Panacibacter microcysteis: one gene and its partner. The protein of the gene in region 2 binds, or shares a complex with, the protein of the main gene of each other region. Links are inferred from orthologs where the notes say so. Each region holds a gene or a part of one and is shown on either strand. Other genes may lie near its edges. The genes, in order: secA and secY.

Region 1 (15,697 bases), 2.0 Mb from region 2 along the record:
TGATTGACTGGTTTACGATAGCGAAAACGTGCTCGCCTTTTTTGGGTTTGATCATGTAATGCCCGCTGAAAGCGCTAAAGGCCGGTAGTACCGCGTATTGCTTCGTAAAGTAAAAACAGGGAAATCGCAGAGATTGCCTGCTTCCTCCATACAGGCTTATGCCGGGGTGCATGTGTCCGCTGAAATAAAATTGCTCCGCGGCATCATCTATCGCGGCATCTGAAATATCATGAATAAAACAAAACGAGCCCGTTGTAAAATGGTTTACCGTTTCTATTGCAGCATCGGTATAATACTGTTGATGGAGTATATCGTGATTGCCCTTGACCAGCCTGATGTGAAGTTGGGAAACATCGTTGCGCCACTTAAAAAAAAGATCCAGTTCTTTATTGGCCTTGCTGTGGAACATATCACCCACGATCAATAATTTTTCAGGCTTGTAATGTTGAATACCTGTAAACAAAGTGTGCAGGTCCTGTTTATATACATTTTGCGGCACCGGAATACCGGATTTCCGGAAATGCCCGGTTTTGCCCAAATGCAGGTCAGCAATAATGAGGGCCCGTTCTTTCGGATACCAGATCATTCTGCCAGGTGAAAGCCAGAACTCCTCTTTTCTAATCTCAAATTTTACCGGCGTCAAAAAAGTATAGTTTTCGCACAAAGATAGTCTGGCGATCATTTTGGTAAATCAATGTTTACAATTTATATGCGTTAACTGTTACTTGTTTGCATTCATTATTTTTACCGCAAAACAGGTATAATAGAAATAAGACATTCCATACTTGATTCTCCGATAGAATATCTTAAAGGTGTGGGGCCATTACGCGGAGATATGTTGAAGAAAGAACTAGGCATTTTTACCTACCGGGATTTGCTCGAACATTTCCCGTTAAGGCATATTGATAAAACTGCTGTAAATACCATTTCATCCATCTCTTTACAGACAGACTTCATACAGGTGGCAGGCACAGCAACCAGTGTAGAAATGATCGGGGAAAAAAGGGCAAAACGTCTTGTTGCAGAAATCAGAGACAGTACAGGATATCTTGAGTTGGTATGGTTCCAGGGTATAAACTGGGTGCAAAAAATATTGCATGTCGGCGGTGAGTACCTCGTGTATGGGAAAGTGAGTTTTTTTAATGGTAAACCGCAGATAAGTCACCCCGAGATTGAGCCAAAAACAACGGCAATACTGGAAGGCAAAAATTTCCTGGAACCCATCTATCCCAGCACCGAAAAATTAAAGGCAAGAGCCTTAAATGGCAGGCAGATTGGTAAGCTTACGTCTGCAATGCTTGCACAGGTTGCAGAGAGAGACATACCGGAAAACATTCCATTTCACATACTGGATAAATTAAAGCTGGTAAGCCGCTATAAAGCTTTTTGTGACATACACATACCCCGCACATTGCTCGATTACGAAGCCGCAGTAAACCGGTTAAAGTTTGAAGAGTTTTTTATAGCCCAGGTAAGGCTGGAACTTACTAAGCTCCGGCGGCATAAAAGCAGCAAAGGCGTTGTATTTGAAAAAGTGGGCAACCTCTTCAACGCTTTTTATAATCATTACCTGCCTTTTGAACTAACCGGTGCTCAAAAAAGAGTCATAAAAGAAATAAGGGCAGATACTGCGCAGGGCCACCAGATGAACCGTCTTTTGCAGGGCGACGTAGGCAGCGGTAAAACCATTGTGGCGTTATTGTGTATGCTGCTTGCTGCAGACAACGGCTATCAAAGCTGCATGATGGCGCCAACAGAAATTCTTGCCCAGCAGCATTACAACGGCCTGCAGGAGCTGCTGAAAGATATGCCGGTGCAGGTAAGGCTGCTGACAGGCAGCACAAAAATAGCAGAGCGCAGAAAGATGCACGCAGGCCTTGCCGATGGCAGTATCCACATGCTGGTAGGTACACATGCCGTTATTGAAGATGCGGTGCAGTTTAAAAACCTTGGTTTTGCTATTGTTGATGAACAACATCGCTTTGGTGTGGCGCAACGGGCGCAGCTTTGGAAAAAAGCCGTAATACCACCACATATATTGGTCATGACCGCAACACCCATACCACGCACACTTGCCATGACGGCCTATGGAGACCTTGATTACAGTGTAATGGATGAATTGCCGCCCGGCAGAAAACCCATTCTTACCGTACAGCGAAACGAAATGCAACGGGCGTCCGTAATGGATTTTGTTAAAACAGAATTAGAAAAAGGAAGACAGGCTTACATTATTTACCCGTTGATAGAGGAGAGCGAAAAATTAAGCTACGAAGATCTTATGCAGGGGTATGACCAGGTGAAGAGCTATTTTCCCGAACCCCGTTACAGCATCAGCATGGTGCATGGCCGTATGCCCGCCGGGCAAAAAGATGTTAATATGCAACGGTTCATAAACCATGATACAAACATTATGGTTAGTACAACCGTAATTGAAGTTGGCGTAAATGTGCCCAATGCAAGCGTAATGGTAATAGAAAGTGCCGAAAAATTTGGTCTTTCGCAATTACACCAGTTGCGTGGCCGTGTGGGGCGTGGCAGCGAAAAAAGCTATTGCATTCTTTTAACAGGCAGCAAAGTAAGCAACGATGCCCGGGAACGTATAAAGATCATGTGCGCTACCAACGATGGTTTTGCCATTGCCGAAAAAGATCTCGAATTGCGTGGTCCCGGCGATATTGAGGGTACAAAACAAAGTGGAGTGTTAAACTTTAAGCTGGCAAGTTTAGTCAATGACAAAGGCTTGTTAGATTTGGCAAAACATTATGCAGCAGCAGTATTACAGGCAGATGAGGAACTGGTTCATGAGACCAATGCACCGCTAAGGCATTTCCTGGTATCGCAGAAGGGAAAAACTGCATGGAGCCTTATTTCATGAGGCAACAAATGAAATAGCTAAGGCGTTATTCAAAACATTCCCTCCAATATCTTTTTTTAGATCAGCTTTTCTTTACTATTAAGCTTTGGTTGTGTCACTCACTTGTACTGCAACAAATAACTCAGCATGTGCAGCGCCGTTACACAAACAATAGTAGCCTGTAGCGCCGTTTTTCGTGTACGTACCAAATGCCCCGGAATGATCTGAACGTACAAGAGTGCGACGCAACAGGCGATGAAAGCAGTAATACAGCCTGGCTCATAAATAAATTAATACGTTTCCGCCGGCAATATGAATCGTAACTGTTAGAATATTCGTAACTTTTAAATAAATTCAATTGAACCTGATGACCAGATTTTGCTTCGTATTTATTGTGTTGCTTGCTTTTGCTTCGCCATCATATTCGCAGGCCCTTGAGTTTATACAGAACAAGGGTCAGTGGGATGAGAAAGTGAAATTTAAAAGTGATATGGGCGGCAGTGTATTCTTTTTACAACAAACGGGTTATCGTGTAAGGCTAAACAAAAAAGAAGATCTGGAGAAAATAGCTGCAAGTTATTCCGGCCATGTGCACGGTAAAAATGATAAGATGGTTAGCAGTGCTGCCCTGTCGCTCACCACTGCCGGGGCGCCAGACAATAAAACCAATCATGAGAATAATGGCGGCACACAAAGCCCTGTTGTTTTACATTCACATGCTTACGAAGTAAATTTTCTCAATGCATCAGCCAATGCTGTCGCCATTCCAGATAAACCGCTAGATACGTACAACAATTATTTTATAGGCAATGATCCTTCGAAATGGGCGTCGGGTTGCAGCATTTATTATGGCATTACATACAAAAACATGTATCCTGGTATAGATGTGCGGTATTACTCAGACAGAGGTAATCTTAAATACGACATCATTGTAAATCCAAACGCAGATATCAGCAAACTGGCCCTGAAATTTGATGGTGTAAATGGGTTGGCTGTAAAAAATGGTAACCTGGTTATCAAAACATCGTTGGGTGATGTTTCGGAACTAAGCCCTTACTCTTACCAGTTTGACGCAAAAGGAAAAACAGAAGTAGATGCAAAATATGTGGTGGATGGAAATATCGTACGTTTCAAGCTTGGTAATTATTCGAAAAATGCTACGTTGGTTATAGACCCTACACTTATCTTTTCCAGTTTTTCGGCAAGTATCAGCGATAACTGGGGTTTTACGGCTACGTACGATGGTGCAGGTAATTTTTATGGTGGTGGTATTTCATTTGCCACAGGATTTCCTGTATCACCCGGTGCTTTCCAGGAAACATTTGGGGGTGGTCAGGAATTTGAAAATACAAGCGGTTACGATATTGCGCTTATTAAACTCACGCCTAACGGTTTTAACCGCATTTATGCTACCTATATTGGCGGCTCTGGCAATGAGCAGCCACATAGCCTTATAGTAGACAATGCAGGAGACTTGGTAATCGCAGGAAGAACAAGCTCTCCCAATTACCCCACAACAGCCTCCACCTTTGGGCCAGGTGGCGGTTTTGACATTATTCTTACTATTCTAAACCCCACAGGTACAGCATTGGTAGGTTCAAGAAAAATTGGTGGCTCTGGTTCAGATGGTTTAAATATCCAGCAGAATAGCTCTGGTTCAATCAAGAGTCTTTTTCGCAACTATGGAGATGATGCACGAAGTGAGGTTATTGTAGACAGAAACAACAATATATACCTTGCATCGTGTACACAATCCACCAATTTTCCTGTTACGGCTGGTGCCGCACAGGGCAGCAGCGGCGGTGGCCAGGATGGAGTGGTTATAAAAGCTTCACCCAATCTATCCAATATACTTTTTAGTACTTATCTCGGCGGCAGTGGTGATGATGCAGCCTTTGTACTATCCATTAACCCTACCAATAATAATATTTACGTGGCAGGTGGCACAACCAGTAATAACTTAAGGGGCACGGGCGGAGTAAACGGGCCTGTATTGTTTAGCGCATTCAGCGGCGGCGCCTGTGATGGTTTTGTTTCTATTTTAAACAATGCCGGAAGTTCTCTGATAAAGACGGTATATGTAGCGTCAGCCAATGCAGGCAGCGATGATGTAGTGTACGGAATTCAGTTTGACAGGAAAGGTTTTCCGTACATAACAGGTACAACCACTGTTGCTTTTCCTTTAGCAGGTAACCCGGCGTTTAATTCGCAATCGTCAGGAAAACAGTTTATAACCAAAATGCAGCCAACACTCAACGGTGTGGTATACTCTACAAATTTTGGTAAAGCAGGTAGCAGTGTGCCGGATATTTCGCCCACAGCATTCCTGGTAGACCGGTGTGAAAATGTGTATGTGGCGGGTTGGGGTGGAGGTTTAAACCTTCGCTTTGCTAATGCCGGTACACAGGGATTGATAACAACACCCGATGCCATCAGGCCTACGTCAGATGGCAGTGATTTCTACTTTTTTATCCTCGAAAAAAATGCTTTAAGCCAGTTGTACGGAACATTCTTTGGAAATATTGACCCGATAGCCGATGTAGGAGACCATGTAGATGGTGGCACCAGCCGGTTTGATAGTGAAGGTATCATATACGAAGCGCTTTGTGCCAACTGTCGAAAAGAAGGAACGTTCCCCACAGCGCCGGCAAGTGTGTGGGGGCGCGTAAATCCTGCTCAGGGTGGCGCAGAGTGTAACCTGGCCATGGTAAAAATAGCTTTCGAATTTGCCGGTGTTGGCTCAGCCATCCGTTCCTCTATTGCTGGCGTGCCAAGAGATACTGCCGGATGCGTTCCCTTAACTGTAGACTTTACAGACACCATTGGTAATGCACAGAAGTATATCTGGAATTTTGGAGATGGCTCTGCTGATACCACCACACCTACGGCCAATGTAAGTCACACATTCAATTCCATCGGTAAATTCAGGGTAAGGTTAATATCAATAGATTCGAACACCTGTAACATTGCAGATACTTCTTACCTGACCATTAAGGTTGGCGCTAATAAAGCAGATCTTGCTATTAATGTACAAAAGCTCGATCCTTGCGAAGCATTACTTTACCAGTTTAACAACAACTCCGTTGCACCACCATCATTTCCTTTTGGGGCACAAAGTTTTGAATGGAGTTTTGGCGATGGCATAACGCTGATCAGCGATCAAACATCACTGACCCACAGTTATGCCGCTCCGGGGACCTATAAAGTTGTATTAAGACTTATTGATACATCGTATTGCAATTACCCGGATTCTATCGCTATTACTCTAAGGGTTGCCGTAAACGTAGATGCACTTTTTGAAACACCGGCATCGGGCTGTGCTCCGTATACGGCCGTATTTACCAATACATCAATCGGCGGGGCCCAGTTTACCTGGGATTTTGGTGACGGTACAACTTCAACAGAAGAGAACCCGGTACATGTATTTACCACACCCGGAACGTATACAGTGCGTATGATTGCCAGTGACCCTAATACCTGTAACAAAATTGATAGTACACTACAGACGATCATCGTCAGTGCTTCTCCTGCTGCTGCATTTACATTTTCACCACAGGTACCCAAAGAAAACCAGGAATATACATTTACCAATTCTTCTCTTGGTGCAGTAAAATATAAATGGGATTTTGGAGATGGCGACACAATTGTCACCACAAGGATTGATACTACCATCAAACACACATACAGTGCAACTGGCACATTCAACGTTTGCCTTACGGCAACCAACCAGTACGGGTGCGATAGCACAGTTTGTGCCCCCATCAGCGCAATCATTGTTCCACTTGTTGATGTGCCAAATGCCTTTACACCTAATGGCGACGGAACTAATGATATTGTAAGGGTGCGTGGTTTTGGTATAGCTAAAATGGATTGGCGCATTTACAACCGTTGGGGTACAATGGTATTCAGGGGTACCACTGTAAAACAAGCGTGGGATGGCAAATATAACGGCGTTTTACAACCACAGGAAGTCTACGTGTATGTGCTTGATATAACATATTCAGACGGTACCAAATACAGAAAATCGGGTGATATTACCCTATTGAGATAGCTAAAGAATGATGAGGATGAAGAAAAAATATATCTATGTTGCCATAACCTGCTTGTTAGCGGGCATACAATCACTTCGTGCGCAGGATTTGCATTTTTCGCAGTATTACAATTCGCCGCTGCTTATAAACCCTGCCAATACCGGCTTCGCGCCGGATGTAGATTACCGCGTGGGTATAAATTACAGAAACCAGTGGGCCAGCGTTACGCCCAACCCATACAAAACGATGAGTGCATGGGGCGATGTGCAGCTCTTCAACAATCGTTTTGATAATGGCTGGGTGGGTCTCGGCGGTTCGTTGTTGAGAGACCAGGCTGGCAGTGGCGGGCTCGTTTCTACCAAAGGTTTTGCATCAATCGCATACCACCAGTTACTGGGTATGAACAGTCTGCTGAGTGGTGGCTTTAATGTCGGCTTTGCCAATAAACGAATAGATATTGGTAAGCTCACCTTCGATAACCAATGGAATAACAAATTCTTCGATTCCAACATTCCAAGCGGCGAAGCTTTTGCTTACAATTCAGTCACCTATCTCGATCTTCAGCTCGGGCTTAATTACGCTTATTTCGCGGGTGATTACGCGTATTTCAACGCCGGGTTTAGCGCAATGCATATCAACAGGCCACGAGAATCTTTTTTTGCCAACAATATTACAGATGTGAGAATCGATCCGCGTTACACCCTGTTTTTAAATGGCAGTTTCCGCGTTAATGAACAATGGATCGTAAACCCAAATGTATATGTTAGTAAGATGGCGAATGCATGGGAAACGGTTGCCGGTTTAAATGCACACTACAACCTCAGTGGAGATGGCAGCTCCAGGCTTATCGGCGGCATTTATGTAAGGCTTAAGGATTCATTCATACCCATGTTTGGATACCAATGGAATAATATCGCAGCCACTGTAAGTTATGATGCTACCAGCTCCTCGCTTGGCACCTACAATCAAACAAGAGGGGCCTATGAACTTTCAATTGTAAAGAGTGGTTTTTTCAGTCCGGGGGGTAAAAATATCAAGTGTCCTACCGTGTCATTTTAAATAACAATTCCGCTGTGCAGCAGCGGAATTTTATTATGAACCAGGCTTTTGTATTGCTATGAAGCTTTCGTTGCGTCGCACTCTTCAACAGCAACAATACTATTGAGCAAGCGCGAAGACCGAAGCGTTTGTTATACAGGTTTCGGTTCGATAAATTAAAATATTAGTACGTAAAAAATCCCGCTTTGTCCGGCGGGATTTTTTTTTATGTTATAAGTCTCTTCCGTGGCAGTTCTTGTATTTCTTTCCGCTACCACAAGGGCAGGGATCGTTACGCCCGATCTTTGGGCCCACTTTCACCGGCTCCTGCCTTACCGCAGATTGCTCCTGGTATTGGTCTTTCTCATTGGCTGCATAATCTTCACCCGCAGCTTCAACCTCTGCTTTGTTAGACTGCATGCGGCTCATATCAGTCTTTTGTTCGCGGCCTTCTTTAATATCGGCAGGGCGCTGTTCCATCGGTATATCGGCATGGCACAGGAAATTCACTATATCCCGGTTTATCGCACTATCCATTTGCTTAAACAAAAGGTAGGCTTCCTGCTTATAGATAACCAACGGATCTTTCTGCTCATAGTGCGCTGTTTGTACACTTTGCTTAAGGTCATCCATAGAACGGAGGTGCTCTTTCCACGCATCATCTATAAAAGCAAGGGTAATGGTTTTTTCCACTGCATTGCTCATTTCCGCACCTTCTGTGGCTATTGTTTTATCCAGATTGGCAAGTACCTGTAAGCCTTTTTTACCATCAGTAAACGGTACCACTACGTTCTGTATGTGTTGTCCCTGGCTTTGGCGGATATTGCTAAAAACCGGTATAACGCGTTTACCCAATTCATTTCTTTTGGCCTGGTAATTTGCAGCAGCTTCATTGTATAATCTTAGTGCCAGGTCATTCTCATTGCCTTTATTAAAATCTTCCGGTGTAATAGCTGTATCAATACCAAAGTTTACAATTACTTCAAGGCGAAAACCCTCAAAATCATTGTTCTCTTTAAACGTATTTACCAGTCCTTCAGCAACATCATAAAATGCATTGTCAAGGTCAAGCGCCAGACGCTCGCCAAATAATGCGTGGTTGCGTTTTGTATAAACCACAGTACGTTGCTTGTTCATTACATCATCATATTCCAGCAAACGTTTACGAATACCAAAGTTGTTTTCCTCTACTTTCTTTTGTGCACGTTCAATGCTTTTGGTAATCATACTATGCTGTATTACCTCGCCTTCTTTATAGCCTGCAAAATCCATTACTTTGGCAATACGTTCACTGCCAAACATGCGCATCAGGTCATCCTCCAGCGAAACATAAAACTGGGAAGAACCCGGGTCTCCCTGGCGGCCTGCACGGCCGCGTAACTGCCTGTCTACACGCCGGCTTTCGTGGCGCTCTGTACCAATGATTGCCAAGCCACCCGCATCTTTTACACCTGGTCCCAGCTTAATATCTGTACCACGACCGGCCATGTTGGTCGCAATCGTTACAGCACCCGCCAGGCCGGCTTCTGCCACAACCTGAGCTTCTCTTGCATGCTGCTTTGCATTAAGCACATTATGCGGAACTTGTTTTTGCTTAAGCATACGGCTAAGCAATTCACTCACTTCGATTGAGGTAGTACCAACAAGTACCGGTCTTCCGGCATTACGGAGTTCTTCAATTTTTTCAATTACAGAACCGTATTTTTCTCTCTTGGTCTTGTATACAAGGTCATGTTCATCCACACGCACTATGGGAATATTGGTAGGTATAGACACAACATCCAGCTTGTAAATGCTCCAGAATTCGCCTGCTTCTGTTTCCGCAGTACCGGTCATGCCGCAAAGCTTGTGGTACATGCGGAAGTAATTTTGCAAGGTTACTGTTGCATAAGTTTGTGTAGCAGCTTCAATCTTTACGTTTTCTTTGGCTTCGATTGCCTGGTGTAAACCATCACTGTAGCGGCGGCCATCGAGAATACGGCCTGTCTGCTCGTCAACGATTTTCACTGCCCCATCCATTACAACGTACTCAACATCCTTATCAAAAAGGGTATATGCTTTCAGAAGCTGTTGCACGGTATGTATGCGGTCTGTTTTTATACCGTATTCATTTAGCAAAACTTCTTTTTGTTTTATCTTTTCTTCCTGTTGTAACGTAGTATTATTATCAATCGAAGCAAGGTCGACACCAATATCAGGAATTACGAAAAAGTTTACATCTTCTCCGGAACGGGTAATCAGTTGAATACCTTTATCAGTAAGTTCAACAGAATTATTTTTCTCGTCTATATAGAAGTAAAGTTCTTCATCTGCCTTGGGCATTTCTTTTTGCTGGTCTGCGAGGTAGTAATTTTCCGAACGTTGTAATTTCTGACGTATACCAGGCTCGCTCAAAAACTTAATTAAGGCAGTGCTTTTTGGCAAGCCACGATGCGCACGGAAAAGTGCCAGGCCACCATCTTTCGGATCATCATTGCCTTCCGCGATTTTTTTCTTTGCCTCGTTCAAAAACTGGTTCACGGCACGTTTTTGTGCATCTACCAGTTTTTCTATCCTTGGCTTAAGGTCGAAAAACTGTTGTGTATTGTCGCTGTGACCAACCGGGCCTGAAATAATTAACGGCGTTCTTGCATCGTCGATTAACACGGAGTCAACCTCATCTACCATTGCAAAATGGTGTTTACGCTGAACCATTTCATCAGGATTGTGTACCATGTTATCGCGCAGGTAATCAAAGCCAAATTCGTTATTGGTTCCGTAGGTTATATCTGCCAGGTAAGCATTTCTGCGTTGTTGCGTATTGGGTTGATGCTTGTCAATGCAATCAACTGTTAATCCAAGCCATTCATAAATCGTTCCGTTCCACTCAGAGTCGCGACGGGCAAGATAATCGTTCACCGTTACAATGTGTACACCTTCTCCTGCCAAAGCGTTCAGGTAAGCAGGCAGTGTAGAAACCAGCGTTTTACCTTCACCGGTTGCCATTTCTGCGATCTTTCCCTGGTGCAAAACGATACCACCGATAAGTTGCACATCGTAGTGAACCATGTTCCATGTAACCTGGCCGCCGGCGGCTGTCCAGGTATTATTGAAAACGGACTGCTCACCTTCAATCTTGATGTAAGATTTATTGGGCTTTACACTTAATTCCCTGTCAAGTTGTGTAGCCGTTGCAATCATTTGAGGGTTTTCTTTGAAACGGCGGGCTGTTTCTTTTACTACAGCAAAGGCTTCCGGCAATATTGCTTCAAGAGCTTTTTCTATTTCTTTGTCCCGGTCCTTTTTGAGATTATCTATCTCCGTATAAATTGTATCTTTTGACTGAATGTCAGACGCAGCCAGTGCCTCAGCCTGTTGTTTTTTTGATTCGATCTCGTTATCTATATCTTTTAGCTGGTCCTTGATACGCTGCCTGAATTCAAGGGTTTTGTTTCTAAGGGCATCGTTGGAAAGAGACTGGTATTGCTGAAAGTGCTGATTGATCTTAACGACAACCGGCTCAATCTGTTTTACATCTTTTTCGCTTTTATTTCCGCCTATTAGTTTTGAAATAAACTTCAACATATCCGTGTTATTGGGTATTGATAATTATATGTTTTAAAGAGACCTTCACGTTGCCAAAAACCATGCTATCGAAACAGTAAGGCCAAAATGGCAGCAGGTTTTCAATTTAAGCCGTCAAAGGTAATCAATTTGCAATCAGCGTAGGTAAAACCATATTTATAAGCAGCCTTTACACAATAATTAACGAAAGCTACGTTTTATGAAAACCATTGTAACTGTGTTTACCTTTGTAATGTGAAAAAGCAGTTTTAAACCGTGGCTTTCGGAAGATTGCAATGTTTAAGTAGTAACAAGACTGTTTTTTGTAATAATACCCGCTTTGCTGAATAGAGAATAAAGCCCTGAAGAGTGCGACGCAACCAAAGCTGACAATAGTACTACAGTCCGGCTCCAAAAAATTAACCCCCCAAATATCTACAACATGAAAAATGTTTTTTTTGTTTCCGCACTGCTAATGCTGTCTGTTGTATTGCATGCTCAAAAAACTGCAATTATTCACAACCTTACCGATGCATGGGGTATAAGTTATACCTATTGCGGTGAAATTGTAAACGGCAAGCCTGGAGGAATGGGTGTGGCAACTTATTCAAATGGCGTGGTACGCCGGTACGTGGGCGGATTTGAAAACGGTTTTTATAGCGGAAAAGGAGTGATGCTTTTTGAAAATGGTTCTTTTTCTGCCGGTAGCTGGAGTAAAGGAAAAATGAGCGGTAAGTGTGGTTACACCACTGCCGAAGGTGCTTTTTTTGCCGGCGAGCTTAAAGATGGCATGCGTAATGGCATGGGGCAGGTTATATATAAGGATAACAGTTTTGTGAAAGGCAACTATGTGAATGACAAGCTGAGTGGCCGCTGTATCAATGTATGGAAAGATGGCAATATTGTAAGCGACATATTTTATGCAAATGATCTAAGAAACGGCACGGGGTTTCAATATGAAGTTAATACCAACAAATTGTATGAAGGTGAATGGAAAGATGATAAATGGGTAGAGGCAAAAAGTGCCGGATTTTATAGTTTTTTGAATGTAAGCAATTTTAAAGGGGAAAAAACAGCTGATCATATTCTAATTGGTCCACTGACTGCTGAAGGATACCTGAGAGATACCGCCTACTTTTATGATCTTAACAAACGCAAACGGTACTTTGGCTATTACGAAAAAGGTTTTATAAAAGACGGTCTGCAGGTAAAGGACGATAGTACAAGATTTGTGGGGGCTACAGATAATGTTGGTGCAAAAGGTTATTGCTTCGATTTTAAATTTAATAAATTTTACACGCAGGGTTATTATGTCAACGATAAGATTAATGGTGATATTCTCGACATAGATCTTGTGAAGAAAACGGTTTACATAGGTGCGGCTGCCAACGGCGCGTTTACAGGCAAAGCATATTTCTTTAATGATAAAGGAAGTATGTATTATGGAGATTATGTCAATGGTACATTAAACGGGCAGGGATTCAGGTTGGAAAATGACGGACATCTGACGATAGCGTCATGGAAGAATGGCACGCCCGTAAATGTTGAATCTGTGCTAAGCCCTGACGGGGAGGTCTTTGCAGGCAATCCAAAGACATTTGAAGAGTCGTTGAATGCTGTCGTAAAAGATTATCCAAAATTTTTTGACAATATCATGGGGTTTGCAACCACGGACTATGATTATAATGAATGGATGGGTGCAGAAGTGGGTAAAGACAGTTATTATGATTACTTTCTTACGCTGATCAACTTTGCCGGCAGCACAAGACCCAACATAATCGCAGACGACCTGGATCTTACAAACTTATACATCGTGACGATGATCCACGGTGCCGACCAGGCAAAGGCCAAAGCCAAATATGAAGAAGTGGTGAAAAAGGTAGCTGCAACAAGCATTGCAAATAAATCTCTGCCAAAAGCTGTGCGCTTTAAAGGCACTATAACCGCACCTGATATGATGAAACGCATCAATAGTACAAAATTTCAGCTTGATACGGATAAGGCCGACTTTACTACGATGGGTGTGTGGGTAAAACTTAGAAAGGACAAAGATGGCACTTATGCTGTTTCACTGGAAATCGGAGAACAGGCGGAGGAGTAACGCCTTACCAATAGCATTACAATGTAGAATCCAGGTTGCCGAAACCTTTCTTCTTTTTGCGCCAGAAAGCATAGACAATACCTGTAAAGAGCAATGCACTCCCAAGGCCAATGAGCAGTTCATTTTTCTTCCAGAACCGTTTTGTTTCTACACCTGCGGCTTTTTGTATGGCGGGCTCCTGGCTTAAGCCCCTGTTAGAAATTACCAGGCACAATATCAGCAGCGATAATGTGGTGGTTTTTAAAAGTGAAGTTACTGTTTGCACTAAGCAATGATTTCGTTAGGAGAGTGTTGCCGGGCAACAAAAAATAAAGGTAGCTATTCCGCGTTTAAAAAAAATTCATAAAACCGTAATATTATACCCACACGTCATGAGATAACACTAAGCGCTTCTTTTTTACGGCGTGAAATGACTTATTCGATGGTCGTGAAGCCAGGCTTTACACAAGGGGAAAGCCGGCAACATAATTATCGCTGGCATACCAGAAATTTAAGCTGTTTCCGTTAACTTTGCCGCCAATTTCGGGAAAGTCCACTGCCGCATAACGGTACTGTATGAGCAAATCCCTGAAAATTAAAAAGTTATAACATGCCTGGTCAGTTAAAAGAAGTCCGCAACCGTATTAGTTCAGTACAAAGTACGCAACAAATAACCAAAGCAATGAAGATGGTAAGTGCTGCAAAATTGCGTCGTGCACAGGATGCCATCATTCAGATGAGACCTTATGCGCAAAAACTCCAGGAAGTATTGAGCAATATTATCAGCAATACTGAAGGCGGTGTAAATATGAAGCTTGCAGAGGAAAGACCTGTAGAAAAGCTACTATTGATTGTTGTAACGAGCGACAGGGGCCTTGCGGGTGCTTATAATGCCAATGTTATCAAAACCGCCAAACAACTGATCGCAGATAAATATGCTGATCAACAAAAAAAAGGTAATGTAACTATCTGGAACATTGGTAAAAAAGGTTTTGAAAGTCTTACCAAAAGCGGTTATAAAACAGATGCCGCATACAAAGATATTTTTCTCAATCTCAGTTTCGAGAATGTGCAGGCTGCTTCTGTTGCTGCCATGAAAGCTTTTGAGAACAAAGAATTTGATGCAGTATACATTGTCTACAGCGAGTTCAAAAACGCTGCAACCCAGGTATTTCACAGCGAGCGTTTTCTGCCTATTCCAAAAGTGGAGAAAAAAGCAGGTGCGAAAAAGGCCGACTTTATATTTGAACCGAATAAAGAACAGCTTATTGCAGAGCTGATGCCAAAGATCCTTAATACACAATTGTACAAAGCAGTATTAGACGCTAATGCCAGCGAACATGGGGCGCGTATGACGGCAATGGATAAAGCAAGCGATAATGCAAACGAATTGCTCAAGTCTCTCAAAATATCATATAACCGAGCACGCCAGGCAGCCATTACCACAGAGCTTACAGAAATCGTAAGCGGTGCTGCAGCATTGCAGGGATAATTGTTGATTTGAAAATTTGACATTTGAAAGTGAAAACGGCTTACTTTTCTGCGAGTTTCAAATTGACTAATTTTCAAATTTTCAACTGAACAACATGGAACTTTCCCAAATCATACCACATATAGAGGCATTGATCTTTGCCAGTGAAAAGCCTTTGACCAGTCTTGATATCGTAGAGCTGATCAATAATGCCTTTGGATTTATGGAAGAGCGTATTATGCTCGACCAGGTGGAAAGTTGTATAGAAGGTATTCGTGAAAAATACCAAAGCGAATTTTATCCCTTTGAAGTAAGGGAAAGCGGCGGCGGCTGGCAATTTCTTACTAAAAAAGACTTTCACAAAACACTCGCACAATTAAACGGGGAGAAGTTTTTAAAGCGACTGTCAACCGCAGCGCTCGAAACCCTGGCTATTATCGCTTACAAGCAACCCATAACAAAAGGTGAGATAGAAAGCATACGTGGTGTAAACAGCGACTACAGCATTCAAAAGCTGCTGGAAAAAGAACTGATCATCATTACGGGCCGCAACGAAAATATGCCGGGCAAACCCTTAGTGTATGCTACATCAAAAAACTTCATGGACTATTTTGGGTTAAATACGGTGAGCGATCTTCCCAAAATAAAAGAGGTGCTGGCGGAGCAACTGATAGAACCAA
Region 2 (14,700 bases):
TTTGTACATACTCCTGCTTTGCTCTTAGTGGCCTGTCAGGAAAACCGCTCAGTTGTATGGAATCATCTGTTTCAAGGTAGATTACCTGCACCTGGCTTACCGTTAATTTCCTTCTTCCTAGCTTATTCATAATAATAGGCCATATGGTATCAGACGCATTCATCAAACTATTGAGCGATGCAGAACCTTCACCATTGGTACAGTTCACCATTTTAAGTTTTCCATTGGTAAGTGGGTTCCCGGTCGTTTTATCCGTAAGTGCAGACATCATTTTGCCGCAGGTGCTTCCACCAATAGCAATAAAACCAACTACACCGTTCGATGCGGGCTCGCCATCAGCATTGAGTGGTTTAATATCTTTTGAAAAAGTCATCAGGTCGGCCGCATAAGTACCAAAAGGCGCATTTACACCACCAGGGTATAATCCTCCAACCTTACCCATAAATGTACCCGCTCCAAGGTCGTTGATCGGAATTTTGACAGTGTCTGTGAATGTTGCCAGGGCTTGCACAGAAAACGCGCCTAATGATGTTTGTTTTACAACTTCCCGTTTACAGGCAAAGCATAAAATAAATAACACAACAGTTGTTAATGGTCTACAAGTTTTCATAGCAGAAAGAGTTTAGTTAATGAAAAAACACTTGATGAATCAGGCAACAAATTACAACGCGGATCATTAAAATGCAAGCAATAAAAAAAGTATACACCTTTCCCGGTATATACTTTTCAACGGCTGTAAGCCTTTACAGTCAACTATTTCAGCTTACCCACCTGCTCATTGTAATACTTTATTTCCTGCATTACAGATGCAACGTTGCCATGTGGTTCTACAGAATCCCGCTCTATGTAAATGTTACCACTAAAATTTTGTTTTTTCAACTCTGCAAATATTTCAGGAAACTTTACCACACCTGTACCAGCAACTACATCTTTCAATGCAGGGTTATCATATGCAGCAATATCTTTAAAATGTACACCTATTATATGGCCACTTAATTTTTTTATTGCATCCAGTGGATCAATGCCGCTTTTTGGCCAGTGGCCAAGGTCTGCGCATACATAAAAGTTTGGATGGTCTTTTATTGCCATCAGCGTTGTGTCAGGATTCCAGTAATCGCTTACCCCTTTCCAATGTTCATGTATAGCAACCTTTACACCATAAACACCGGCAAGACTATCAATGCTGTTCCACATCTTTACAGGTGGTTCTGTTGTCACGAATTTTACACCAAACTGTTTGGCTATGTCGAACTGCTTCACCCAGGATTGTATGGTAGAATCTCCTACAATGTACATCGATTCTACTGTTAGTCCTTTTTGCGCAATCAACGCTTTTAGTTTGTCAATGCCGTCAGGCGACAATTGCATGATCATCGAATCTTTCAACGCTGCACCCGCTGCGTGAAAAGTATTAGGCTCAATGTATTTTAAACCCACGCTGTCTACCCTGTCCAAAGCCGCCGGAAAGTTTACATCATGAAACGTCCATAATGCAATACCAAATTTCCAGTCTTTGGCAGGGTCTGCAGTTACCGCCGTTGCTGCTGAATCTGCTGTATTTTCTTTTTGTTCGCCGTTGTTGCAGGCACTGCATATTCCGGCAAGCCATAAGAGTGAGACAATTGTTTTTTTCATGAAAGCATATTTAAGTTAAGTGTATGAAGTTCTGTAATTATAACATACAATCTAAGCTATGTACGTTACTATTTTTTATGAGCCCGGCTGCATTACTACTATTAAGCTTTCGTTGCGTCGCACTCCTGTACATCCTGTTCCTTATGCAGCAAGAGAGCAACGGCGCTCAGCAAAAAGTAAAACGCTTCTGCACAATGAGCATAAGTATATGAAATGAAAATTTTAAAGCCCATCGCTATTAGTTGCGGAGCCATGTACCGGGAACTGCAGATGCCACCTGCATTGCAGATGAACGTAATGCGACGCAACAGCAGCTTCATGCATATTCTTTGCCGGTACCAAATCTATTTTATAAATCCATGCATCTTCATCCAGTCTGTAAGCATGTCCATCCATGAATCTACCGGGAGGTTTTGCATGCGTGTTCCAAAACCATGTTTACCTTTTTCGTACATGTGCAATTCGGCCGGCTGGCCTGCATTGTGCCACTTCTCATAAATGTGTACACTGTGTAAGGCAAAGCCAAGATCGTCATCACTTGCGCACGCAATAAAAATGGGCGTTGTAACTGCGGGTACGGCTGTGCCAGCAATAGCATTCTCATATGCGTAAATGGGTGCTATAAAATTTGGCCTGGCTTCAGCAGCAGCACTGTAAACTACAGACATGGTTAATGTGGCTCCGGCAGAAAAACCCATGAAACCAATCTTTGCCGTATCTATGCTGTACTCTTTGGCATGTGTGCGCACGTAGCTTACAGCAGTTATACCATCCTGCAATGCCAGTGGTATAACCAAGGCATTTAATGAATCGAGCTTCTTAAAATTTTTTGTGGCCATCAGGTTACCAATGCTGTTTTCAGGATGTGCAGGGTCTGTATGTACCACCCTGTATTTTAGCACAAAGGCCGTAACACCTTTTGCATTGAGGCGCTTTGCAACCTCCACTCCTTCGTGATCGTAAGCCAATGCATGAAATGCGCCACCCGGCGCAATAATAACAGCTGTACCATTTGGTTTTTCCGGTTTAAAAACGGTAAGCGAAGGCTTTGTTACATCCATCACAATTGTGCCAACGTCTGTTTTTATCTGCTGCTCCTGCCAGTTCCAATTTTCTGAGCCGGGTGCTGCACCATTGTAAAGCGGAATAATTGTTTGCGCATGCAGTGCAGATGAAAAAGCGATTAGAAAATATATCAGCAATCGTTTCATATGAAGGTGGTTTGAAAGTAATATAATCAATCTGTGTTGTTGCCTGATAACCTGCGTTGAATTATTTTATGAACTATAGCAAATCCTTCTTTTAAAGTATGCTGTTTGAATGCTTACGTGTAACTAACCTAAGACACATTTATAAAACCCGGATAGCAAGAAAACAAATACGCCTTTGGTGCTACCTATTGGCCCTGGAATATTTGCGGGTATTTCCTTATGAAATACACAGGCGTACAACTCCATGCATGGCAGTAACTGTTTATGGGGAAGAAATTATACGGCGACAAAAAATCATCTTTCGGATCATAGACTTCCCAGAATGTATCTGCGCCTTTGTTGATCATACCGCCCCAGTAATCCACCAGTAATGTCTTTGCTTCCTTATTCATACCACATGTTATCATAGCCTCGATAACGTAATGATACAGGTATGGCGCACCGGGATAAACAACATTATCCATAACAGCAAGTTTAGAAAGTGCTTTTGCGCCTTCTGCTTTTGAAGCAACGCCACTCAGCACCATCCAGGCCTGGGAAGCATATGATACCTGTTTATCTTTACCGCTTATAAAAACACCCGTAGCGGCATCGTACAAATTTTTGTGCGCGGCACTGGACAGTTTGTTTATAAGTGCGGGCAAGTCGGACACTTCATTTTGCTTACCAATCATTTTTGCTAGCTCATACGTATTTTTATAAGCCCATATAACTACTCCCTGTAAGGCGGCCTGTTTATCAAGACCGCTGCGCCAGTCGAAAAAAAGCCACCACTCTTTATTGGCTCTTTCATAATCAAGCATGCCATCGGGCTGTATGTATTTTTTGGGTATATCTAACTGCCGCCTGATCAAAGGCCAAAGATCTGTGGCGGTTTGCTTATCGCCTGTTGCCTGTACGTATTCTTTTACGGCAACATTGTAGATGAGTGCGTAATCAAACAAAGGATTTACCTGCGGATGCGGTGTGGGTCTTTCAAAAATATTAGAAGCCGCTACCCCATCTTTATAACTAAGCCCGGCTATGAGGTATAAACAATGCTTGGTAAGATCGTAGTTCCTGAATGAATACATATTGGCAAGCGACTCGAGGTAAAGATCTCCGATCCATAATCTCCTGTCGCGTTTTGGGCCATCTTCATACACGGTTTGCATACATTCTTTCAATGTTGTTAACCCTGCCTTATCTATAGCGGCAATCATTTTGCCTGCTGATGCTGTAAGTGTATCTGGCATTGCTTTTACCGATGTGGTGGCTGTGAAAGATATATTGCTGATCCGAAAGTCAGGATAAACATTACTGTTTACCAACTCCATTTTTACATACCGGAAAGCTACCCGCCTTGGAATAGTAATTGTTGCTGGTATATCTGAAACTGTAACAATCTCATCCTGCAGCCAGCCACGGCTTAGCGCACCGGGATACGGATCAAATGGTGTGGTAAGTTCAGCAGGTACTTCACCAAATGTAAACCTGATGCGTACAGGAGCATCGGGAACACTGCCAGCTTCAGCAAGCGAAAAAGTAAAATAACCGGTAAGGTGTTCACCAAAATCTGCTATTACGCCTGACTGACTTTTAAAAGATCTTTTGTAAAGCGAATCTACCGGCAAATGGTTCACGGCTTTCCAGTGTTGAAATGCCGTGGTGTCTTTTTGCATGTTGACCAGCGTTACAGGCTGCTTCACTGTTTCTATTAACGGGGGCTGTGTTTGTTGCGCTTTTTGCAGCCAGCCCTCACGCAGGTGCCCGTATACATCCTGTGCATAGAGGTAGTTGTTACAAATACTCAAAATCAATACAAGCACAAACATATTTATAAACTGCTTCATAATAATAGTCGGTTTACGAAAGAGCGTGATTTATAGAGAGTACGTTGTTACACCCGGAACTGCCGCATTAAATTATGTCGTACAAGTGTGCGACGCAACCAAAGCCATATGCCTGTTCTGCAGCCGGGCTCCATACAGCCTTTTTTTTCGTCGCTGAATTTACGGGGAATGTCGCAGTATTTGTGTGATGATGATATATTATACAAAAAAGTGTTATTTTCATACTTCATTGCGTACCAAACACGCAATAAAGGTATTTTATTTTATTGCCATAAAACACTGCATATGAAAAAATCATTCTTCTGTACGCTCGGTACGGGCACATTGTTGTTGCTTATAAGCAGTTTCAGCAGCATTGCCCAAAGCAGTACCGGCAGTACTTTCAAAACAGTATCGAATAGTAATGGACCAACACTCGGTTATTCACCGGAATCGGGTATTACGATACTTACGGTTGAGGGCAGACATTTTAAAGACCTGAATAAAAATGGCAAACTCGATGTGTACGAAGACTGGCGTTTACCTGTTGATACAAGAGCAAAGGATCTTGCTGCCAGGATGAGTGTGGAGCAGATTGCTGGTTTAATGTTGTACAGTGCACATCAATCCATACCGGCAGCACCGAAAGGTTTTGGTGCAGGAACTTATAACGGCAAACCAATTGATTCCAGTGGTATGCAGGCTTATGCAATCAGCGATCAACAGAAGAAATTTTTACAGGAAGATAACCTGCGCCATATACTCGTAACACGTGTGCAGAGCCCCGGTGTTGCCGCACAATGGAACAACAATGTGCAGGCTTTTGTTGAGGGTCTTGGCCTGGGCATACCTGCCAACAACAGTTCTGACCCCCGCAATGGCGTGGTGGCGAATGCAGAATATAATCTTGGTGCAGGTGGCACTATTTCTATGTGGCCCGAATCTATTGGTCTTGCCGCAACTTTCGACCCGGCAATCGTTTTGAAATTTGGGCAGGTTGCGGGGCAGGAATATCGTGCGCTTGGTATTGCCACTGCATTATCGCCGCAGGTAGATCTTGCCACAGAACCACGCTGGAACCGCTTTAGCGGCACATTTGGCGAAAACCCAAAGCTTGCTGCTGACATGGCAAAAGCATACGTAGACGGCTTTCAGACATCTTCCGGTGCTGCAGAAATTAAAGATGGCTGGGGCTTTCACAGCGTGAATGCAATGGTGAAACACTGGCCCGGCGGTGGCCCTGAAGAAGGCGGACGTGACGGCCATTTTGCTTATGGCAAATTTGCGGTATACCCGGGCAAAAACTTTAATACCCAGCTTGCACCTTTTATTGATGGGGCTTTTAAACTGGATGGTAAAACACGGAAAGCCGCAGCCGTTATGCCATACTATACCATTTCTTATAACCAGGATACAAAATATGGAGAGAACGTTGGCAATGGCTACAGCAAATTTATTGTTACTGACCTGTTGAGAAATAAATATGGTTATGATGGGGTGGTTTGTACAGACTGGCTGGTTACAGGTGATGAAGGTAAAACACCGGATGTCTTCTGGGGTAAATCATGGGGCGCAGAAAAACTGACCATTGCAGAAAGACATTACAAAGTACTCATGGCCGGGCTCGACCAGTTTGGTGGTAACAACGATGCCAGGCCGGTAATGGAGGCATACAACATGGGTGTAAAAGAACATGGTGAAGCATGGATGCGCAAACGTTTTGAACAATCTGCCGTAAGGTTGCTCCGCAATATACTCCAGGTGGGGTTATTTGAAAATCCCTACCTGGATGTTGCAGCCTCTGTAAAAACAACAGGTAATGCAGCGTTTATGCAGGCTGGCTATGATGCGCAGCTGAAATCGATCGTATTGCTGAAAAACAAAAACAATGTACTGCCGCTTGCAAAAACAAAGACCATATATATACCAAAACGAACCGTACCTGCAGCGAGAGATTGGTTTGGTAATATGACGCCTGAGCGGGAAGAATACCCTGTAAACATAGATATTGTAAAAAAATATTTCAATGTAACAGACGATCCGGCGAAAGCTGATATTGCCCTGGTATTGGTAAAAGGCCCCAATGGTGGTGTTGGCTATGAAAAAGCTGACCGCGATAATGGCGGCAATGGCTATGTACCCATAAGCCTTCAATATGGCCCCTATACGGCTGCTGAGGCCAGGAGCCAGAGTATTGCAGCCGGCGATCCTGTTATTGACCCAACCATAACCAACCGCACTTATAAAGGCAAAACAACCACCGCATCGAATACCAAAGACCTGCAGCTTATACTCGATACAAAAACCGCTATGAATGGCAGGCCGGTAATTGTAAGCATGGCACTGTCCAACCCTGCCGTGGTGGCCGAGTTTGAATCGAAAATAGAAGGCCTGCTGGTAACTTTTGGTGTGCAGGACCAGGCTTTGATGGATATACTATCCGGCGCAACTGAACCATCGGGTTTGTTGCCTTTACAAATGCCTGCAAATATGCTGACAGTAGAAACACAGCAGGAAGACGTACCACAGGATATGCAACCACACAAGGATAGCGAAGGTAACGTTTACGACTTTGCTTTTGGCTTAAACTGGAAGGGAGTAATTAAAGATGTAAGGACAGGTAAATACGGTAAAAAATAGTTCATACTGCTACATGACCGGGAAACGGGAAGGCTGCTCCGGCAGCCTTTTTTTGTTGTTGTACCCGGCTATAGAATATGTATGAAGCTTCCGTTGCGTCGCACTCTTGTACTGTATAATATTTTTCAGCACATCCGGGTTCGTCTGCGCAATAGTCTATAGCAGGTTTAATTTCAAAGGGGAATAAATCAACCATATTACTGTACCTCAAACTTTATTCAAAGCAGTCAAATCATTCGGCAGGCTTCATAGCAGTGGCAATAAGCTCAACATCTGTAAGCTCTAATGATTTAACCATATCTTTCACCGTCTCTTTATATTTCTTAAAATGCGGCGTTTGTATGTGTGTTTGATAAGCTGTGGGATCTGCGTAAACCTCCAGGATGGTAATACTGGTCTCATCTTTTTTATCAGCTACTGCATAATACGTAAGTACACCAGGTTCTTTTGCTATAGCAGCCTGCATCTGCTCTTTAAGTGCAGCATAATACTGATGCACCTGAAGCGAATCAATTTTAATCTTTGCAATTCGAACCATATTTTGCTGTTGTGCATTTGTACAGAATGTACATAAAAACAAAAATAGCACTACAAAAACTGCTGTTGTGCGTAGGTTGTGCATGGTGATGTGTCTGCCTTTCATAATCTATAAACTAAGTTGTTATGGAATGGTTGCTAATACTTTTTCATAAGCACGCCTTGGGTTTCCCCTAAACCATACTTCCCCGCAATATTGATAGCCCATTTTTTCGAAAGTGGCCAGCATGGCGGCATTATCAAAATTTGTGTCTGCTTTTAAACTGCGGATACCTTTGCTGCGTGCATAAGCTTCTATGTATGTAAGCAGTTTTTTTGCAATGCCCTGGCCAAGAAATTCTTGCGCCACCGCCACACGGTGAAACACCACAAAATCATCATTGGTTAACCATGCTCCTTCAATACCGGCATATGCCGGTTCATCGTTTATTAGTATGGCAGTATAGCCGGCAATCTCATCACCTATCTTCAAAATATAACCAACACCGCTCTTTATATCCCGCTGCAGTACTTCAGGGTTGGGGTACCCATCCTGCCATTGCTGGCTGCCATCTGCTTTTCTGCGGGCAATAGCACCTTGTAGTATTGACCAAATATGTGGTATGTCTGCAACTGTTGCCTGCACAAAATAGCTATTCATTGTACAAATATTAGTTATGACTGTGTGACTCAAATATAAACTGTTTGCAATTTTACAGGCTTGTCTTTTACGGCAGCATTGATGGCTTTAACAAGCACACACAGCGCCACTGCTCAAGATGTGCGAATATCAAAACGCTGCAGTCGCCATAAAATCGGAACCCTGAAGTGAGTGACACAACAGGCGATGCCATGAAAAACCATTGCCGGCAACAATAAAAATGACAGCAGCAATGCTGCAACGTTATACGAAACATAGCAGTTATAAACGGGGCACAATACACCTTTTCGTGTATTGCATACAGTGATCATTATATTGACTTTTACACAAAAGTGATTTATGGATGAAAAGCAACCGCTTACAACCCGTGAAAGAGAAATTTTACAACTGATCTCTAACGGGCATACTGATAAAAGTATAGCTACCGAACTTTCTTTGAGCGATAAAACAGTAAATACTTACCGAAAGCAAATGCTTAAGAAACTGCATGTAAAGAATACTGCTATGCTGGTGAGGTATGCGCTGGAAAACAACCTGGTTGTATAAATACACCTTTTTGTGTATTGACAGGCAGTGGTAATGTGCATTACTTTGTACGATAGAGAAAAACTGTGTAATCTAATTAACGACCATGCTTACATTGCCGGGAAATAATTACAGCTTTAATGACGGTAACAAAGAGAACACAGTTAGGTTCAACCCTAAACCTTTTTACGGTTTTGTTTATGGAAAAGGAATTCAATTTAAAAAATGCCTGCACAGGCTTTCTCCGTTCCTTATTATAGCACTTATACTGCCTTTTATTTGCGTCGGTTTTTATATCTGGCGCATTCAGTTTTTTTCTTCGCTTCTGCTACAAGCATTGTTTTTTATTTTAATTGAAAGCTACCTGCTCTTTGTTGATTTTATTTTATGGAATTATTTTGAAGGCAAACGAAAATTGCGCATCTGGCTGATTGAATTTTTGATGGAATCTTTGGCAGTTGCTGTATTCCTGTAGTAACGGTAATGCCTTTTACTACTGCGATGCGATATGCTTTGCAGCAATCCATCCTGTTGTCCAGGCATTCTGAAAGTTAAAACCACCGGTAATTCCGTCTACATCCATTACTTCGCCTGCGAAATAAAGGCTGGGAATCTTTTTACTCTGCATGCTGCTAACATCGATTTCAGAAAGCTTTATTCCGCCGCAGGTTACAAACTCTTCTTTGAATGTTGTTTTGCCGTGCACATTAAATTCCTGTGCTGTGAGGGTTTTAATTAATTTATGCTGAGCTGTTGCAGGAAGATCGGCCCACCGCGCATCTGCATGTACTGCGCATAAATCAAGAAAATATTGCCATAATCTTGCGGGCAGGGCAAATGGGTTTTTGTTACTGATTTTTACAGATGCATATTGCCGGCGCAACTGCTGCCATTCGTCTCTAAGACTGTTCTCATTGTAACCTGGCAGCCAGTTTACGAATATTGTGAATGAATAATTTTTTGCTTCAAGTTCTCTTGCGCCCCATGCCGAAAGCTTTAATACTGCAGGACCGCTCAACCCCCAGTGTGTAATAAGCAACGGACCTGTTTCGGCCAGTTTGGAAGATTGTATTTTGATGGTTGCAGCCGCTACGCTTACGCCCATAAGAGCAGTGATTTCGTTTGCAGGAATATTAAACGTAAACAGCGATGGTACAGGTTTTTCAATCGTATGACCAAGATGTTCGAGCCACTGAAATTGTAGCGCTTTAGGATAGCCGCCCGTAGCTATACATATAAAGGTTGCATCTATTGAACGGTTATTTGCATGAATAGTAAATCCATTCTCATTCTTTTCTATGCTGCTAACCTGTGTGTTGAACAGGATCTCTATATTAAATTTGTTGGCTTCCCGAATAAGACAATCAATAACTGTCTGCGAATTGTCCGTTACAGGAAACATTCTGCCATCGGCTTCGGTTTTCAGTTGCACACCTCGTTCATTAAACCAGGTGATGGTATCATTGGTGTTATACCAATGGAAGGCTTTCTTTAAGAACTGTTGTCCGCGTGGATATTTTCTGACGAGTGTATCTATATCAAAACAGGCATGGGTAACATTGCATCTTCCGCCACCGCTGACTTTTACTTTAGATAAAACTTTACTGCTTTTTTCTACGATTACCACTTTCAGGTTTCTATTCATCCGGGCTGCATTCACCGCGCAAAAAAAGCCGGCAGCCCCGCCGCCTATCACAACCAATACTTTTTGCATGCTTTGTGTATGTTCCATAAAAACAAGCCCCGTTATACAACGAGGCTTTTTGCGGTATAATAACTGGTATTAAGATTGAGATTCTTTTGTTCTGCCGCCTCTATTATTGCGTAATCTGATAGTATAAGGGCTTTATCTTTTTTTACACATACATCATGTTCAAAATGCACTGATGGTTTACCATCTCTTGTACGTACTGTCCAGCCATCATCTTCTGTATAAACTTCTTTACTGGCAAGGTTAATCATTGGCTCAATAGCCAACACCATGTTTTCTTTTAGTTTCGAAAGCGTACCACGTTTTCCATAGTTGGGTACCTGCGGGTCTTCATGAAGGCTTCTGCCCAGGCCATGCCCTACAAGTTCTCTCACAACACCATAGCCGTTCTTTCGCTCTGTGTGCTCCTGTATAGCGTATGCAATATCACCAATCCTGTTGCCCGCAGTAGCTTTTTCAATGCCCTTGTACAGCGATTCCTTTGTTACCCGCACCAGTTTTGAAACCTCTTCGGGTACATCTCCCAAAATAAAAGTATATGCGTGATCGCCATGCCAGCCATTGAGTATTACACCCATGTCTACAGAAACAATATCACCTTCTTTCAGCGCATTATTATTGGGGAATCCATGCACTACCACATCATTTACAGATGCACAAACATTATAAGGGTATCCGCGGTAATTGAGAAATGATGGAATTGCCTTATGATCCCTTACAAATGTGCCGCAAAGTTTATCAATATCCAATGTGGTCATACCGGGTTTCAAAACTTTGGCAACTTCAGCAAGTGTTTTGCTTACAAGCATTGCGCTTGCCTTCATCATTGCTATCTCCGCTTCTGTCTTTATAATAATCATACCGTTTATTCTCCTTGACATTATTTTATGTTTCCAGCATTTGTTCGTTGTGGCATCACCTGTTGCCACGCTCGGTTTATCGTTCCACTTTTATGGCAACTGCAGCGTTCTGTTTCACCGGCAAACTGGCGGGTTGGTCGTTTGTTTATAACTAATAATTGCTTTGTTTGCAACCCTTACCTGCAGGCTAAACACATTGGTTTGAGCGGGCAGCAAATCCGCAGCCAACAGCTCAATACAGGTTTGCAGTACAAGAGTGCGACGCAAGGAACGATCCATTTATATTCTACCGCCTGGCTCCACGTATCATTTAAACAATACAACCTGCCAGTTAACTGGCAGGTTGAAAAATTATTTTTGTTACAGATAAAACGTAATTAGTAACCGCTTGCAGGTGATACCGTTTGCCTTCCCTGTATGCGGCCACCCTTCATTAAACCATCGTACTGGCGCATAAGAAGGTGTGTTTCAATTTGTTGTAAGGTGTCCAGTATTACACCTACCATAATCAACAATGAAGTACCACCGAAGAATGTGCTAAACTGCTGCGTTACACCAAGCAACTGCGCAAAACCAGGCAATATACCTACCAGCGCAAGAAACACAGCACCTGGTAAAGTTATTTTATCCATAATTGCGCCTATATAATCTGCTGTTGGCTGACCAGGCTTTACACCAGGTATAAAACCATTGTTGCGCTTCAGGTCTTCACTCATTTGCTTTGGATTGAAGATCAAAGCGGTGTATAGAAAAGTAAATGCAATTACCATTACGGCATAAATGAGCATGTACCAACCGTTGCTGTGATCGCTGAATATTTTTACAATACCTTGTGCAGAGTCCAGATTGGTGAAAGAAAATAATGTCGGCAGGAACATGATTGCCTGCGCAAAGATGATAGGCATTACACCTGCACTATTTACTTTTAAAGGTAAAAATTGCCTGGCACCACCAAACTGCCTGTTTCCAACAATTTGTTTTGCGTAATTAACCGGCACTTTTCTTACACCCTGTATCAAAATGATCAGGCCCATGATAATGGCAACCAGTACTACAATTTCCAGGGTAAAAGCCAACAAACCTTTTGCACCTTCTTCATATTTTGATGAGAACTCCTGGCCAAACGCCTGGGGTAGACGAGCAAGAATACCAACCATTATGATGATGGAAGTTCCATTTCCTAACCCTTTATCCTGGATTTTCTCACCAAGCCACATTACGAATAATGTACCTGCGGTGAGCAATATAACTGTTGAAGTAAAGAAATAAGGTTTAAATGACTCGATCATAGCAGCAGCATAATCTGGTGTTTTCAGGTATGCGATGTATGCGCTTGATTGAAGAATAGTAACAACTACTGTGAGGTAGCGTGTCCACTGGTTGATCTTTTTACGACCGCTTTCTCCTTCCTTCTGAATTTTCTGCATCTGTGGAACAAGGATTGTCATCAGTTGCATAAAAATGGAAGCTGAAATGTAAGGCATTACACCCAATGCAAAGATTGATGCATGGGAAAAAGCACCACCGGCAAAAGTATCGAAGAGGCCAAGGAGACCGCTGTTTGTACCTGCTGAATCTGAAAGTTTATTGGGATCTATACCTGGCAAAACAATGTGGGCACCAAACCTGTAAACCAATATAAGTGTAAGGGTTACAATAATCTTACTGCGCAGTTCGTCGATGCTCCAGATATTCTTAAAAGTCTGAATAAGTTTTTTCACTGAAAAAGAATTGAATAGATGAATTCCTCTGTAAACCAAAAGACGCACCTTTAGTGCGTCGGGCAAATATCGTTAAATTTCTTTACAAAATTTCAATGCTGCCACCCGCTGATTCAATTGCCGCTTTTGCCTTTTCGCTTACTGCATTTACTTTAAATGTAAGTTTTGCTTTCAATTCTCCGTTGCCTAATATTTTTACTTTATCTGTACGGTTAATCAAACCATTGATATAAAGTGTTTCATTGCTGAATTCGTTGAAACCATACTTTTCGTTTAACTGCTCAATCTGGCCGAGGTTAAACACTTTAAATTCAATACGGTTATTATTCTTGAAACCACGTTTTGGTATACGGCGCTGAATCGGCATCTGTCCACCTTCATGTGCATTTTTACGTTGATAACCTGCACGGCTTTGTCCACCCTTGTTACCTTTTGTAGACGTGCCACCTTTACCACTTGCTTCACCGCGACCAAGACGTTTTTCTTTGTGTGTAGAACCTTCTGCAGGTTTTAAATTGTGTAGTTTCATTTTTATTGATTTTTTACTCAACGGGGAATCGCCCCTCGCTTTATTTAAATTGATTATCCTAATTCTTCAACCTTTACAAGGTGATGTACTTTCTCAACCATCCCAAGAATCTGGGGTGAAGCTTCAACCTCTTTGGTTGCATTTAGTTTTTTCAAACCCAATGCTTTTAAAGTTAGTTTTTGACGCTCTGGTCTGTCAATTGCACTTTTAACCTGTGTTATTTTGATCTTTGCCATTGTCAATCAGTTTATAGTCCGGGAAAAACCCAAACAAATATTATCCGTTAAATACTTTGCTCAGTTTAAGGTTACGGTTTTTAGCAACCTGTACAGGTTCGCGTAAGAGTGTAAGTGCTTTGATAGTTGCTTTTACCACATTGTGTGGGTTTGCAGAACCCAGGCTTTTAGCCAAAACGTCTGTGATTCCTGCACTTTCCAACACTGCACGCATGCTGCCACCAGCGATTACACCGGTACCATGAGCGGCTGGTTTAATCAACACTTTCGCAGCACCATCTTTTGCAAACTGATCATGAGGAATTGTGCCATGCATTACAGGAACCTTTACAAGATTCTTTTTTGCATCTTCAATACCTTTTGTGATAGCTTCCTGTACTTCTTTAGCTTTACCCAGCCCCTGGCCTACAACACCATTCTCATTACCTACAACCACTATTGCAGAGAAACTGAAAGTACGGCCACCCTTTGTAGTTTTAACTACACGGTTAATGGCAACAACTTTGTCTTTAAGTTCTACATCGCCACCGGCTTTTACTTTATTTACGTTTACTTTAGCCATTTTAATTATTTCAGATTACAGATTTTAGAATTGAAGACCACCCTCTCTGGCACCGTCTGCTATAGCCTTTACACGACCATGG

The links.
Region 1: the proteins of secY (region 2) and secA are in contact, whole or in part, in a crystal structure (PDB 3DIN), measured with the Thermotoga maritima proteins. The link is inferred for Panacibacter microcysteis from one-to-one orthologs. Residues at the interface, in WP_004081795.1 of Thermotoga maritima: Glu108, Gly109, Glu110, Glu111, Ala236, Glu237, Arg238, Arg239, Ile240, Thr241, Ile242, Gln243, Tyr244, Ala245, Arg246, Arg247, Val248, Thr249, Gly250, Arg251, Arg252, Val253, Tyr254, Gly256, Ala257, Ser258, Thr259, Tyr260, Leu261, Pro262; in WP_004082002.1 of Thermotoga maritima: Glu261, Ala262, Arg263, Lys300, Ala301, Arg302, Thr303, Ile304, Ile305, Leu323, Tyr324, Asp325, Pro326, Val329, Ser330, Tyr333, Ile336, Lys340, Phe345, Val349, Glu363, Phe364, Tyr374, Ser375, Gly376, Gly377, Glu393, Ile395, Thr482, Ser483.

Annotation. Positions count from the first base shown.
Region 1 is NZ_JADWYR010000001.1:708,487-724,183, reverse strand. The notes cover bases 7,955-11,867. They hold secA (preprotein translocase subunit SecA), read right to left. Parts: upstream 11,488-11,867; coding sequence 8,155-11,487; downstream 7,955-8,154. In the rest of the region: ligase-associated DNA damage response endonuclease PdeM, read right to left, coding at 1-682; ATP-dependent DNA helicase RecG, read left to right, coding at 719-2,875; I5907_RS02910 (DUF7948 domain-containing protein), read left to right, coding at 3,222-6,905; I5907_RS02905 (PorP/SprF family type IX secretion system membrane protein), read left to right, coding at 6,922-7,944; I5907_RS02895 (MORN repeat-containing protein), read left to right, coding at 11,909-13,567; I5907_RS02890 (hypothetical protein), read right to left, coding at 13,584-13,832; atpG (ATP synthase F1 subunit gamma), read left to right, coding at 14,157-15,038; SMC-Scp complex subunit ScpB, read left to right, coding at 15,133-15,697. UniProt on the Escherichia coli protein: Required for protein export, interacts with the SecYEG preprotein conducting channel.
Region 2 is NZ_JADWYR010000001.1:2,712,605-2,727,304, reverse strand. The notes cover bases 11,120-14,035. They hold secY (preprotein translocase subunit SecY), read right to left. Parts: upstream 13,292-14,035; coding sequence 11,948-13,291; downstream 11,120-11,947. Other genes in these bases: rpmD (50S ribosomal protein L30), read right to left, coding at 13,874-14,035; rplO (50S ribosomal protein L15), read right to left, coding at 13,374-13,820; I5907_RS11130 (hypothetical protein), read left to right, coding at 11,598-11,951; map (type I methionyl aminopeptidase), read right to left, coding at 11,120-11,591. Also shown: I5907_RS11185 (hypothetical protein), read right to left, coding at 1-610; I5907_RS11180 (TIM barrel protein), read right to left, coding at 754-1,635; I5907_RS11175 (alpha/beta hydrolase), read right to left, coding at 1,980-2,846; I5907_RS11170 (alpha-L-rhamnosidase-related protein), read right to left, coding at 3,032-4,678; I5907_RS11165 (glycoside hydrolase family 3 protein), read left to right, coding at 4,964-7,297; I5907_RS11160 (putative quinol monooxygenase), read right to left, coding at 7,530-7,835; I5907_RS11155 (GNAT family N-acetyltransferase), read right to left, coding at 7,959-8,474; I5907_RS11150 (response regulator transcription factor), read left to right, coding at 8,814-9,020; I5907_RS11145 (hypothetical protein), read left to right, coding at 9,106-9,474; I5907_RS11140 (BaiN/RdsA family NAD(P)/FAD-dependent oxidoreductase), read right to left, coding at 9,493-10,713; more of map, read right to left, coding at 10,746-11,119; more of rpmD, read right to left, coding at 14,036-14,056; rpsE (30S ribosomal protein S5), read right to left, coding at 14,097-14,618; rplR (50S ribosomal protein L18), read right to left, coding at 14,643-14,700. UniProt on the Escherichia coli protein: The central subunit of the protein translocation channel SecYEG. Consists of two halves formed by TMs 1-5 and 6-10.